3 regions of the Pseudoalteromonas sp. NCCP-2140 genome follow, and region 1 is predicted to be linked to each of the others. Evidence: predicted binding sites of a transcription regulator. Region 1 holds the regulator's gene; each other region holds the start of a gene.
The links. Region 1 encodes sigma-54, which starts transcription at its own class of promoters, with help from an activator protein. Its sites were predicted from a motif close to GTTGGCACGNNNNTNGNNT; they were not measured.
Positions count from the first base shown of each region.

Region 2: NFU46_RS04890 (PAS domain-containing sensor histidine kinase) is a predicted target of sigma-54. The motif match lies at 2,230-2,248, and genes of this name have one in related genera.
Region 3: NFU46_RS15200 (BON domain-containing protein) is a predicted target of sigma-54. The motif match lies at 2,237-2,255, and genes of this name have one in related genera.

Region 1 covers NZ_BRCZ01000003.1:472,630-476,876, forward strand. The annotation lists gene lptC (LPS export ABC transporter periplasmic protein LptC) at 1-354, shown strand, start outside; gene lptA (lipopolysaccharide transport periplasmic protein LptA) at 344-865, shown strand; gene lptB (LPS export ABC transporter ATP-binding protein) at 862-1,587, shown strand; gene NFU46_RS08810 (RNA polymerase factor sigma-54) at 1,695-3,191, shown strand; gene hpf (ribosome hibernation promoting factor) at 3,219-3,506, shown strand; gene ptsN (PTS IIA-like nitrogen regulatory protein PtsN) at 3,510-3,962, shown strand; gene rapZ (RNase adapter RapZ) at 3,963-4,247, shown strand, end outside.
Region 2 covers NZ_BRCZ01000002.1:207,121-211,367, forward strand. The annotation lists gene NFU46_RS04880 (sigma-54 dependent transcriptional regulator) at 1-1,098, shown strand, start outside; gene NFU46_RS04885 (DNA-3-methyladenine glycosylase I) at 1,569-2,156, opposite strand; gene NFU46_RS04890 (PAS domain-containing sensor histidine kinase) at 2,284-3,396, shown strand; gene NFU46_RS04895 (sigma-54 dependent transcriptional regulator) at 3,393-4,247, shown strand, end outside.
Region 3 covers NZ_BRCZ01000008.1:17,172-21,418, reverse strand. The annotation lists gene NFU46_RS15215 (methyl-accepting chemotaxis protein) at 1-971, shown strand, start outside; gene NFU46_RS15210 (hypothetical protein) at 956-1,165, opposite strand; gene NFU46_RS15205 (YqaE/Pmp3 family membrane protein) at 1,419-1,577, opposite strand; gene NFU46_RS15200 (BON domain-containing protein) at 1,635-2,201, opposite strand; gene NFU46_RS15195 (LiaF domain-containing protein) at 2,530-3,189, shown strand.

The sequences.
Region 1 (4,247 bases):
ATGGAGTTGTATCAACAATTAGGGTTTACCTTTTTTGAGCAACCTATTTTTACTATTTATGGCGACCAGCAGGTTTGGCAAGTAAAAGCCAAAGAAGCCACATTGTACGAAAACGATCAGCTGATTTTTGAAGGGGATGTAGTTGCTAAAAACTTAACCCACAACGGCATGATTGAAGATATAAAAGCAGAAAACATTAATGTCGACATTGATAAAATGACCATGTTTTCTAAGCAACCTGTGACACTAACAGGACCGAATTTAAAGATTACCGGGAAAGGCTTAAAAGCCGATTTAAAAACCGAAATTGTTGAGTTAACTAACCATACACGAACCATATACTATGACCAATAAACTGAAGAAATTACTCCTGATCCCAAGCTTATTGATTGCCTTTTCGGGCGCAGCTGCCGAGCAAACTGGCGCTCAAATTAGCATTAGCTCAGATCGCCAAGTAGGTAAACTAAAAGATGGCGTTGGCATATTTGAAGGTAACGTAGAGATCGTGCATGGTAATCGTCGTATTACCGCAGAGCGCCTTGAAGCACACGGCGGTGATACCGAAGGTACAGTAGAGTTGATTATTGCCACAGGTAAGCCTGCTTACTTCGAAGAAAAGCAAGCTGATGGCACCGTAATGAGCGCTAGCGCAGAAGAAGTTCGTTATGATGTTGCAAAACGCTTCTTAACCTTAAATGGTGAAGCTGAAGTTACTCAAGCAGGTCAAAAAGTAACAGCAAAAAGCATTACCTATGATATGGCACAGCAGCTGATCAGTGCTGAAAAAGACGAAAACTCAACAGATCGTGTACACACTATTTTAGTGCCTGTTGAAAATAAAAAAGATAATAAAGGCCAACCATGAGCACATTAAAAGCAGAGCTTTTAGCTAAAAGCTACAAAGGCCGCCAAGTGGTTAAAAATGTCGGTCTTGAAGTTGAAGCTGGCAGTATTGTTGGCTTGCTTGGTCCAAATGGCGCAGGTAAAACAACGACCTTCTATATGATTGTAGGCCTAGTACCTAGCGACAAAGGTAAAATCAGTATTGATGATAACGATATCACCCTTTTACCAATGCATAGCCGTGCGCGTTTAGGTATTGGCTATCTGCCACAAGAATCGTCAATTTTTCGAAAGTTGACGGTTTACCAAAACTTGATGGCCATTTTAGAAACTCGTAAAGATCTAAATAAAACCACCCGCGAAGAAACACTCAATAGCTTACTCGATGAGTTTAGTATTCAACACATTCGTGACAGCCAAGGTATGGCGCTGTCAGGTGGTGAGCGACGCCGTGTAGAAATTGCTCGCGCATTAGCCGCTAATCCTAAATTTATCCTTTTAGATGAGCCTTTTGCTGGTGTTGATCCAATTTCAGTGTTAGATATAAAGAAAATTATTGAGCACCTAAAAAATCGTGGTATCGGTGTACTAATTACTGACCATAATGTTCGAGAAACCCTTGATGTTTGTGAAAAAGCCTACATTGTTTCTCATGGGGAGCTAATTGCATCAGGCACACCTGAGCACGTATTAGCAGACCAAACTGTACGCGATGTATATCTAGGCGAGCAATTCAGGCTGTAACCATTACGCCAGCGACTAGAGCATCTGCTAGACTTATAACAATGACAATAAATCGATAACTGTGTTTATACAGTTATCGATAACTTAAAAAGGATTGTTAGGGATACATGAGGCAATCATTACAGCTGCGCATGGGCCAGCAACTTACAATGACTCCACAACTGCAACAAGCGATTCGTTTGTTGCAGCTCAGTACATTGGATCTCCAGCAAGAAATTCAAGAAGCGCTTGATAGTAATCCCCTGCTTGAAGTGGAAGAAGCGGATTACAATGAAGAAAGCACCGGCAAGAATGAGCAAAAAGCGGAGCCTGACGATGTGCAAGTCAGCGCGTCTGCCGAAGAAGCACCTAGCGAGTACGAGCAAGAAAGTAGTGATGCTCTCAATAAAGACACCGTAAGCGATGACTTAGCAATGGACGTCACGTGGGATGAGTACATGAGTGCCGCCCCTTCAACATCGTCAGGGCCAATGCCTGAAGATGAATCTATCTATCAGGGAGCATCAACCGAAACCCTTCATGAATACCTAATGTGGCAATTACAGCTCACGCCATTTAGCCCTACTGATGAAGCGATTGCTGTGGCAATTGTAGAAGCTATCGATGACTCAGGTATTTTAACGGTAAGCTGTGAAGATATAGTCGAAAGCTTTAATCAAAATAACGATGAAGAAGAAATCGAACTTGATGAAGTCGAAGCGGTCTTAAAAAGAATTCAGTTATTTGATCCTGTGGGTATTGGCGCACGCAGTTTACAAGAATGTCTGTGCATTCAGTTACGCCAATTCGATGCTAATACGCCATATTTAGCTGAAACTAAAATGGTTTTATCTGAGCATATCGAATTATTAGCGAGTCGCGACTATCGAACTTTGATGAAAAAGACTAAGCTTAAAGAAAACGAGCTTAAAGAAGTGATGACGCTCATCCACAGCTTAAATCCTAAGCCTGCGGATAGCATAGTGCGCGAAGAGTCTGAGTACGTCATACCTGATGTATCAGTAAAAAAAGTAAAAGGTCGCTGGGTAGTCGAGTTAAACCCAGACTGTATGCCAAAGATTAGAGTGAACAGCCAATATGCGGCGATGTCTCGCTCTGTAAAATCAAGTAGCGACAGCCAATTTATTCGCTCTCACTTACAAGAAGCTAAGTGGTTTATTAAAAGCTTAGAAAGCCGTAACGATACGCTATTAAAAGTGACCAACTGTATCGTTCAACAACAACAAGCTTTCTTTGAGCATGGCCCTGAAGCAATGAAGCCGATGGTGCTAAATGATGTTGCTGAAATGGTCGAAATGCATGAATCGACGATTTCACGGGTAACAACGCAAAAATATATGCATACCCCACGGGGTATTTTTGAGTTGAAATATTTCTTCTCAAGCCATGTCAGCACCGAAAATGGTGGTGAGTGTTCTTCTACAGCAATACGCGCTTTAATCAAGAAGTTAGTCGCTGCAGAAAACTCAGCTAAACCATTGAGTGATAGCAAAATTGCAGATATATTGGCTGAGCAAGGAATTAAAGTAGCTAGACGTACAATTGCAAAATATCGTGAGTCTCTAGCAATACCTCCGTCTAATCAGCGTAAGAGTCTGATTTAGACGTTTTACATAGAAGGAAAAATGCTTATGCAACTAAATTTAACTGGTCGTCATGTAGAAATCACAGATTCATTAAGAGACTATGTAAACACCAAGTTTGCAAAACTAGAAAGGCATTTTGACCATATTAATAATGTTCATGTCATTCTAGATGTAGAAAAATTAAGCCAAAAAGCAGAAGCAACTTTACATGTAAACGGAGGCGAATTGTTCGCTTCTACAGAACATCAAGATATGTACGCAGCCATTGACTCACTGATCGATAAACTTGATCGCCAAGTCATTAAACACAAAGAGAAATTAGCTCGACATTAAATTATGAAACTAAGTTCACTTACTAACCAGGACTGCAGCAAAGCTGCGGTCCTTTTTAATAGCAAAAAAAGAATTCTTGAATATATCAGCGAACTGGCCCACCAGCAGCTTCCTCATTTATCGCAACAAGATATCCTAGATGCTTTACTCAACCGAGAAAAACTAGGTAGCACCGGCATTGGCCGAGGTATTGCTATTCCACATGGCCGAATGAGCGGCGCAGATGAGCCTCATGCATTTGTGATAGTGAGTGAATCCCCTATTAATTTTGATGCAATTGATAATCGTCCAGTTGATATTTTTGTGGCACTCATCGTACCAGATGGTGACTGTCAGCTTCACCTAAAGACCTTATCAACAATTGCTGATAGACTTAAAGATAAAGAATTTTGTAAACAGCTGCGTAGTGCTACTACCGATCAGCAACTGTTTCAGGTCATATCAGCAGAGGCATAAATGGAATTAATAATTATCAGCGGTCGCTCAGGCTCAGGTAAATCGGTCGCTTTACGAGTACTTGAAGACTTGGGCTATTATTGCGTTGATAATATTCCGGTTAATTTACTGCCTTCGCTCGTACGTAGTGTGTCTGATAACTACGATAAAATAGCGGTCAGCATCGACGTGCGTAACTTACCGAAAGAGCAGCAAGAATTTAATGATATTCTTGAGTACCTGCCAGGTTTCGCAAACCCAACACTATTCTATTTAGACAGTGATGACCAAACTCTGATCAAGCGC
Region 2 (4,247 bases), on a different contig from region 1:
GGTGACCATAAACAAGCTAAATCTAACAAATCATTTGATGGTTTAGTAGGTGAAACCGAAGCTGTAAAAGATGTGCGCTTTTTAATTGAGCAAGTAGCAAAAACCGATGCCAATGTGCTGATCTTAGGTGAGTCAGGCACAGGTAAAGAAGTTGTTGCACGTAACGTTCATTTACTTTCTAAACGCAATACCGGGCCATTTGTGCCAGTAAACTGTGGTGCTATTCCTGGTGAACTACTTGAAAGTGAGCTATTTGGCCATGAAAAGGGGGCCTTTACGGGCGCTATTTCTGCACGCAAAGGGCGCTTTGAATTAGCGCAAGGCGGCACGCTGTTTCTAGATGAAATAGGTGATATGCCTTTGCAAATGCAGGTTAAACTACTGCGTGTGTTGCAAGAGCGTAGCTATGAGCGAGTAGGGGGTACTAAGCCTATTCAAGCTGATGTACGCATTATTGCAGCGACTCACCGCAACCTTGAAGAAATGATTGAAAAGGGCGACTTCCGAGAAGACCTTTTTTATCGTTTAAACGTGTTTCCAATTGAAAATCCTTCGCTTAGTGAGCGTGCTGACGACATTCCTCTGCTTTTAAAAGAGTTAATGCGTCGTGTGAACGAGCAAAGTGGCACAACTGCCAAATTCACTGAGCGTGCGATTCAAAGCTTAAAAGAACATGCGTGGCCGGGGAATATTCGTGAGCTTGCTAACTTAGTTGAGCGCATGGTGATCATGTTTCCAGATAAAGTGGTTGATGTGCCAGACCTTCCAGCTAAATATCGTTATATTGAAGTTGAGGCTTACGAGCCTGAGTACCCAGAAGAGTTGATGGAGCGAGATGCTTTCAACGATATTTTCAGTACTGGCTTTAGTGATTATGATGATGAAGAACCTGATGTACCAGCAACAACGGTTGACTCAGGTTTACTACCAGATGAAGGCATTGAGCTCAAAGAGTATCTTGCTGAGCTAGAAATCAGCTTAATCAGCCAAGCATTAGAGCGCTATGATTACGTTGTTGCACGTGCAGCAGAAATTTTAGGTGTTAGGCGCACCACACTGGTCGAAAAAATGAAGAAATACAACCTAACGCGCGACTAAGAGCAGGTTTTAGTCGGCAGGTAGTAGGTTTTAGGCAAAAATTAACTAAGTACTATGGTTATTAAACCTATAGAGTGGGCTTTGTCATTATTTATAGGCGCTAAGCTTGTAGGCACGCTCACTGTCTTTTATTCGGGGTGTGCTGTGGTAATAAATCACTAAAAGCTTTTTACACAAAGAGAAAACAATGAGGAACAAATGAGAAACCAAGCCCTTTCTTTTAATATTTCAAGCGCAATATTCCTTTAACCTATTTGTGAATCAGGCTCTTAATACATTTACCATCAAGGTAATCGAGGTGCTGCGCGCTACATCTAGTAGCCTAGAGCCTAAAATTTAACACCTTTATTTTTACCTCATAAGCGCAGCGTCTCTTAGCCTCTTTGTGAATAAGTTACTTAATTAGCTTTTTACCACCGGTCGTTGCGTGATGCACCGAGAAGATAAAAGCCAAGCTTAGCCCTTATCACCTAATAACTATCAATAATCTCAGCTTTTCTAAAGCAATCATTGCTATGGTCATTTACCATGCCACAGGCCTGCATGTGGGCATACACCGTAGTAGGGCCTAAAAACTTAAAACCGCGCTTTTTTAAATCTTTGGCGAATGCTGTAGAGGCTTCAGTAATAGCCGGGTAATCCTCTAATTTATCAAGATCGTTTACCAATGGTTTGCCACCAACAAACTGCCATTGGTAATTTGAGAAACTGCCAAACTCTTTTTGAATCTCAATAAACCGTTGCGCGTTATTGATAGTGGCGGCGATTTTAGCGCGATTACGAATAATACCTTCAAACTGCATTAACCTTTCGACGTCGTCTTCGGTCATTTTGGCAACCTCTTCGACAACAAAGTTTTTGAAGGCACTGCGATAGCCATCACGCTTTTTAAGTATGGTATACCAGCTCAGTCCCGCTTGTGCTGACTCTAAGGTTATAAACTCAAATAAGCGGTGATCATCATACAATGGCACCCCCCATTCTTGGTCGTGATAGGCCACATAATCTTCTTTGCTGGTATCGAGCCATGGGCAACGGCAATGGTGTTTTTTTTGCATTATTCCCTCGCGTTTGTCATTTTTTTGTCAGTGTTATTTGGTCTTTAATTTATTGAAATAAAACAAAAATAAATTTGGTACGGATTGTGCATTTAGCTAGGTAGACACGATTTTTTGAGTATCGATTATGGCCTTAGCAAATGTCCTAAAACCACAATTTATCACAGCCAAACAATATAACCCATGCTTACAACAAGAAGAGTATGTTGGTGAATTGAGTGAGCTGCGCCAACAAGCCAGTTGGTTAGGTCATTTGGTTGATACCATGCCTGCGGGTGTGGTGGTTTTAGATGGCCGAGGCATGATCGCAAAAGCCAATCAAATTGCCATTGATATGCTAGGTGAGCCCCTTGAAGGTGAAAAGTGGTTTAGCGTAATTCAACGCTCATTTCGACCACAGCAAGACGATGGACATGAAGTATCACTTAAGGATGGCCGTTTAATTAAGCTTGATATTACTGCGCTTGCTCCAGAGCCAGGACAGTTAATTTTAATGACAGATTTAACTGAAACCAGACGATTACAAAAGCGAGTTGCACATATGCAGCGCTTAAGTGCGCTTGGCAAAATGGTTGCTTCGCTTGCTCATCAGGTCAGAACACCGTTATCAGCGGCCATGCTGTATGCCGCAAATTTAGGTTCAAAGCGATTGCCAGAAAGCTCGCGTGGCAACTTTCATACGAAGCTAATGTCGCGTTTAAAAGATTTAGAAACCCAAGTGAACGATATGCTGTTATTTGCCAAAAGTGGTGAGCAACAAGTGGTCGAAAGCGTTTCAATGCAACAGTTACTTAATGAAGTAAAAGCCGGTGCTGATGCTATGGTTGCACAAAATAACAGTGAACTTAGCGTGAACTTACCAGAACCTGATATTGAAATTATGGGTAATAAAACGGCTCTGGCGAGTGCTATTCAAAACCTGATCCACAATAGTATTCAAATTATTGGCTCTGAGGCTGTGGTAACCCTGAGTGCCGAACGTGACGAAACTAGCGAAAACTGTGTTCGTATCAGTGTCAGTGATAATGGCCCAGGTGTTGATTTACGTCATGCCAACAAATTATTCGAACCTTTTTACACTACCAAAAGCCAAGGCACGGGGCTTGGACTTGCTGTTGTAAGTTCAGTCGCCAATGCGCACCAAGGACGGGTTGAAGTGACTAATAATGCTCATGGGGGAGCATGTTTTAGTTTGATCTTGCCAATTAGTGCAGAACCAATGTCAGCGGAGGCAAAATGAATACTAACTCTATTTTAGTCGTTGAAGACGACGCAGGCTTACGAGAAGCACTGATTGATACCCTTGAAATGTCGGGTATTGATTGCGTTGCTGCAGATAGCGCTGAACAAGCGATGATCTTGCTTAAGCAAAATAGCTATTCATTGGTTGTTAGTGATGTGCAAATGGGCGCTATGAGCGGCCTTGACCTACTACGTAGCATTAAACTTAATTATCCTGAGCTGCCGGTATTAATGATGACGGCCTATGCCACTATTGATGATGCTGTAGAAGCAATGCGTTTAGGCGCGATTGATTACATGGCAAAGCCGTTTGCTCCAGAAGTTCTTCTTAACATGGTGAGTCGTTATTTGCCTGAAAAGGAAAAAGAAACCGATGGCCCAATCGTTGCCGATCCATCAAGTATTAAGCTATTGGAGCTTGCGAGCAAAGTTGCCCGTTCAGATGCCAGTGTCATGGTACTCGGCCCAAGTGGCTCGGGTAAAGAAGTGTTGGCTCGTTTTATCCACGATAAATCAAATCGTAGCGATGCCCCCTTTGTGGCTATTAACTGCGCTGCTATTCCTGAAAACATGCTTGAAGCAACCTTATTCGGTTACGAAAAAGGGGCGTTTACCGGCGCGATTCAAGCCTGTCCGGGTAAATTTGAGCAAGCTCAAGGTGGTACCATCTTACTTGATGAAATTACTGAGATGGATTTAGGCTTACAAGCTAAATTACTGCGTGTACTTCAAGAGCGCGAAGTAGAGCGCTTAGGCGGTCGTAAAACCATAGAGCTTGATGTTCGCGTTCTAGCTACAAGTAACCGAGATTTGAAAGAAGCGGTGAGCGAAAATCTATTTAGAGAAGAT
Region 3 (4,247 bases), on a different contig from region 1:
TAACTTACATCATGCGTGATATCGCATCAGGTGATGGCGATTTAACACAGAAAATCGAAATCAAGAGTAATGATGAAGTGGGCCAACTTGCTCATCACATGAATACCTTCATCGATAAACTTCGTGCAATGATGCTTAATACTGCTGCGCAGGCTGAGCAACTAAGCCAAGCTGCGAGCCAGTTAAAAATTGTATCGCAAAAAACCAACGATGAAATTCAGCAAGAAAAGCAGCAAGTTGATAGTGTTAGTGCGGCGGTAACCGAAATGGCGTCTACAGTGATGGAAATCTCGCGTAATGCCCAGCACACCAATAATGCCGCTGAAGAAGTGCAAACCATTACCGTTGACGGTACGAAACGTTCTACTCAAGCTCAGTCAGTCATGACCGCCCTTGCAAGCCATATTGGTGAAGCGTCTAAAGTGGTTGCGGGTCTTGAACAAGAAAGTGGCAACATTGGCGCGGTAGTTGATGTTATCAACTCAATTGCAGAGCAAACCAACTTACTCGCACTAAACGCGGCGATAGAAGCAGCCCGTGCTGGCGAGCAAGGTCGAGGCTTCGCAGTTGTTGCTGATGAAGTTCGCTCACTAGCAAGCAGAACGCAAGAATCAACAGATGATATTCGCAACATGATCAGCCGTTTACAGCAAATTGCCCAACAAGCATCGACTATGATGCAACAAGGTCAAGAGCGTGCTGAAGGCTCAGTTGAGCAAACACAAATTGTATTGCAAGCTCTACAAGATATCGCGCAATCTGTGACAAATGTGCAAGATCAAAGTCATCAAATTGCGACTTCGACTGAGCAGCAAACGGTGGTTGCAGAAGATATTAACAATAGCTTGGCAGCAATTAATCACTTAGTGAATAGCACTGCGGATCATGCCCATGAATTGGCGGATGAAGCACGTGATTTGAATGAATTGGCAGCCGCTTTAAATAAGACTGTGAATCAATTTAAGTTATAAAGATAAATTGCTGAAGTAGTTAAAAACCCGATGTCACCTGAAGATGACATCGGGTTTTTATCGTCAGCCTTCCCTGTTAGTCGTGGCGCAACCGCTTTCGCGTGTTCCATAAATTCGTGCCACTGTTGCTTGTTCCATAAAGCAACTCCTTTGTCGGTCAATCCTTGTATTGGTTGCGTTTGTACTTGTTCCATATAGTCTCCTCCTTACGCTAGCTTCATCCTGTTTGGCTCCTGCCTAAGCTTATTCCTTGCTATCATCTCCATTTACTTTATCCATAAAGCGTTGCCATTGTGCGCTACTCCATAACGCCTTGTTACTTCCTTGTTGTCCTTTGTGCGTAGTTACATTATCCATACTGTAAACTCCTTGCGGTTTATCGTCCGTTACTCCTACAGCCCTTCCTTGCTGTGCTCCATTACCCATCCTTGTAGATTAATGCGGTGATTATCGCTTAGCGATGATATACACAGCATGAATCAAACCTGGAATGTACCCTAATAAGGTTAAAAGAATATTAATCCAGAACTGCGCACCTAAACCTACCTGTAAAAATACGCCGAGAGGTGGAATTAAAACCGATAAAATAATACGTATTAAATCCATGACTCACTCCTTGAATAAGATAAGCCCAGCCAAAGCTGGGCTATATAGGGCTTGCTATTATTCAGCAACAATCGTTAATTCATCGATTACTTTGCGAACATCTTCAGCGTTTTCAGCAATGCTGATTGCTAATTGCTTTTCTGCATCAGACTCAACAGTACCTTTTAGTGTTACTACACCCATGTCGGTATCAACATCGATGTCTGTACCACCTACTTCTGAGTTAAATAAATAACGTGTCGTGATTACAGTACTGATTTTTGCGTCGGTTAAGTCGCTTTCTGCTGAATCAGCTTTGTCTGATTTCATGTGCTTAGCTTTCATGTTTTTAACAACAGTTAGTTTGTTATCAACAGAGCTAACACCGTCTAGGCTAAGAACTAGCTCTTCAGCAAGCTCTTTATCTAATTCGCTATCAACTTTACCTGTAAGTACAACCTTGCCATTCGTTACATCAGTGTTGATGTCAAAGTTGTTAAGGTTTGTGTTCATAAGAAGCACAGTTTCTGCCTTACCATCAATCCAAGCATCTTTACTTTCATTTTCCCAGCTGCTTGCCTGAGCTGACATGCTAGTTGCACCTATTACTAAAGCGGCAATCATAGATTTGTTAAAAGTGTTCATAATCTTTCTCCTTTTGATTAAAGACACTTTTACTAATGCGACTATAATGCCAACTATTTACTTGTTTATTTTCAGCAGGTTAACCAGTCATTCAGCGCCTATTTATATTCATTTAGGTAAAGATTTACAAGCTGCTCGGTAAGAAGTTCACGATGTTGCAAAAATAACCATTTAGTTGCTGATTTTATTAATCTGTGGTTAATTTAACGAAGTTGCTAATCAGCAAAAAACACAAGCCATTGATTTATATAAAAATAAAATTTGGCCTAAGGCTTGCTTTGTAATTAATAACTAAAAATCGCCTTTAAAATCACAACAGGGAACTACCATGGCCGTTAAACTTGAAGATCGCCCAATCGATCAAGTAAGAGAAGAAGTCATTGATCAACTCATTTATAACTACAGTCATGCTGTTATTTCAGCCGAAGCATTCGAACGCCGCCTAGACCAGGCAATGGCAGCCACCAACAACGAAGTACTGGTTGAACTGGTTGCTGATTTAGATCTGAAGGCGGATATTGACTACAAATCGCATAAGCATGCGCAATTTAAACCTCACTACAGCCACAGCAGCGACAACGAAAGCCTGCAGCTTAGGAGTATTTTGGGTTCAAATGAGCGCAGCGGCCAATGGGTAGTACCAAAAGAAATTCACCTTACAAACTGCCTAGGTTCAATCGAACTCGACTTTAGCGAAGCAATTTTCCAACATCAGCACGTCACCATTTACGTGAACTGTATTTTAGGAAACGACGAAATCTACGTACCAGAACATGTAAATGTGGTATCTAAATTATTTAGCGTGATTGGCAGCGTAGAGAACAAATCAGTCGCCTTAAACAAAGGCCAAGGCCCAACCATCACCATTGAAGGTAATGTATGGCTAGGCTCAGTCGAGATTTCAGTTAAACGTACCATGAAAGAAAAGTTCATCAGCTTTGCCAACAGCCTAAAAGCCAGCTGGAAAGAAATGAATAAAGTGCGGTAACAGTTGCGAGGTGCGAGATGCGAGATGCGAAATACTAGGTGCTAGGTGCTAGGTGCTAGGTGCTAGGTGCTAGGTGCTAGGTGCTAGGTGCTAGGTGCGAGTTATCGTAGCCGCAGTTTTACATCGCGCAATATAATAAGATAACGCGCGAAATAAATTTCACGCCTACATCAAACGTAGGCGTCACGCTTGCTTGGCGCGTCGAACATACAACACCACTTCATCAACCTATACCTGACCAACAAACAACACAATTCGGCTCAAAACTGAAAGCTGAAAGCTGACGGCTATAAATTCTTTTCCTCTGTGCTCTCTGTGTCCTCTGTGGTTAGAAAAAGATCTTTAACTCACAAAGAGGCTAAGAGGTGCTGCGCTTTAGAGAACATTATTATCACTTCCTCATTCTCTTCTCATTCACTTCTCTTTGTGAATATATTTTCGCGCGAAATAAATTTCACGCCTACATCAACCGTAGGCGTCACGCTTGCTTGGCGCGTCTTACATACAACACCATTTCATCAACCTATGCCTGACCTACAAACAACACCGCTCGGCTCAAAACTGACGGCTGAAAGCTGATGACTATAAATTCTTTTCCTCTGTGCTCTCTGTGTCCTCTGTGGTTAGAAAAAGATCTTTAACTCACAAAGAGGCTAAGAGGTGCTGCGCTTTAGAGAACATTATTATCACTTCCTCATTCTCTTCTCATTCACTTCTCTTTGTGAATATATTTTCGCGCGAAATAAATTTCACGCCTACATCAACCGTAGGCGTCACGCTTGCTTGGCGCGTCTTACATACAACACCATTTCATCAACCTATGCCTGACCTACAAACAACACCGCTCGGCTCAAAACTGACGGCTGAAAGCTGATGACTATAAATTCTTTTCCTCTGTGCTCTCTGTGTCCTCTGTGGTTAGAAAAAGATCTTTAACTCACAAAGAGGCTAAGAGGTGCTGCGCTTTAGAGAACATTATTATCACTTCCTCATTCTCTTCTCATTCACTTCTCTTTGTGAATATATTTTCGCGCGAAATAAATTTCACGCCTACATCA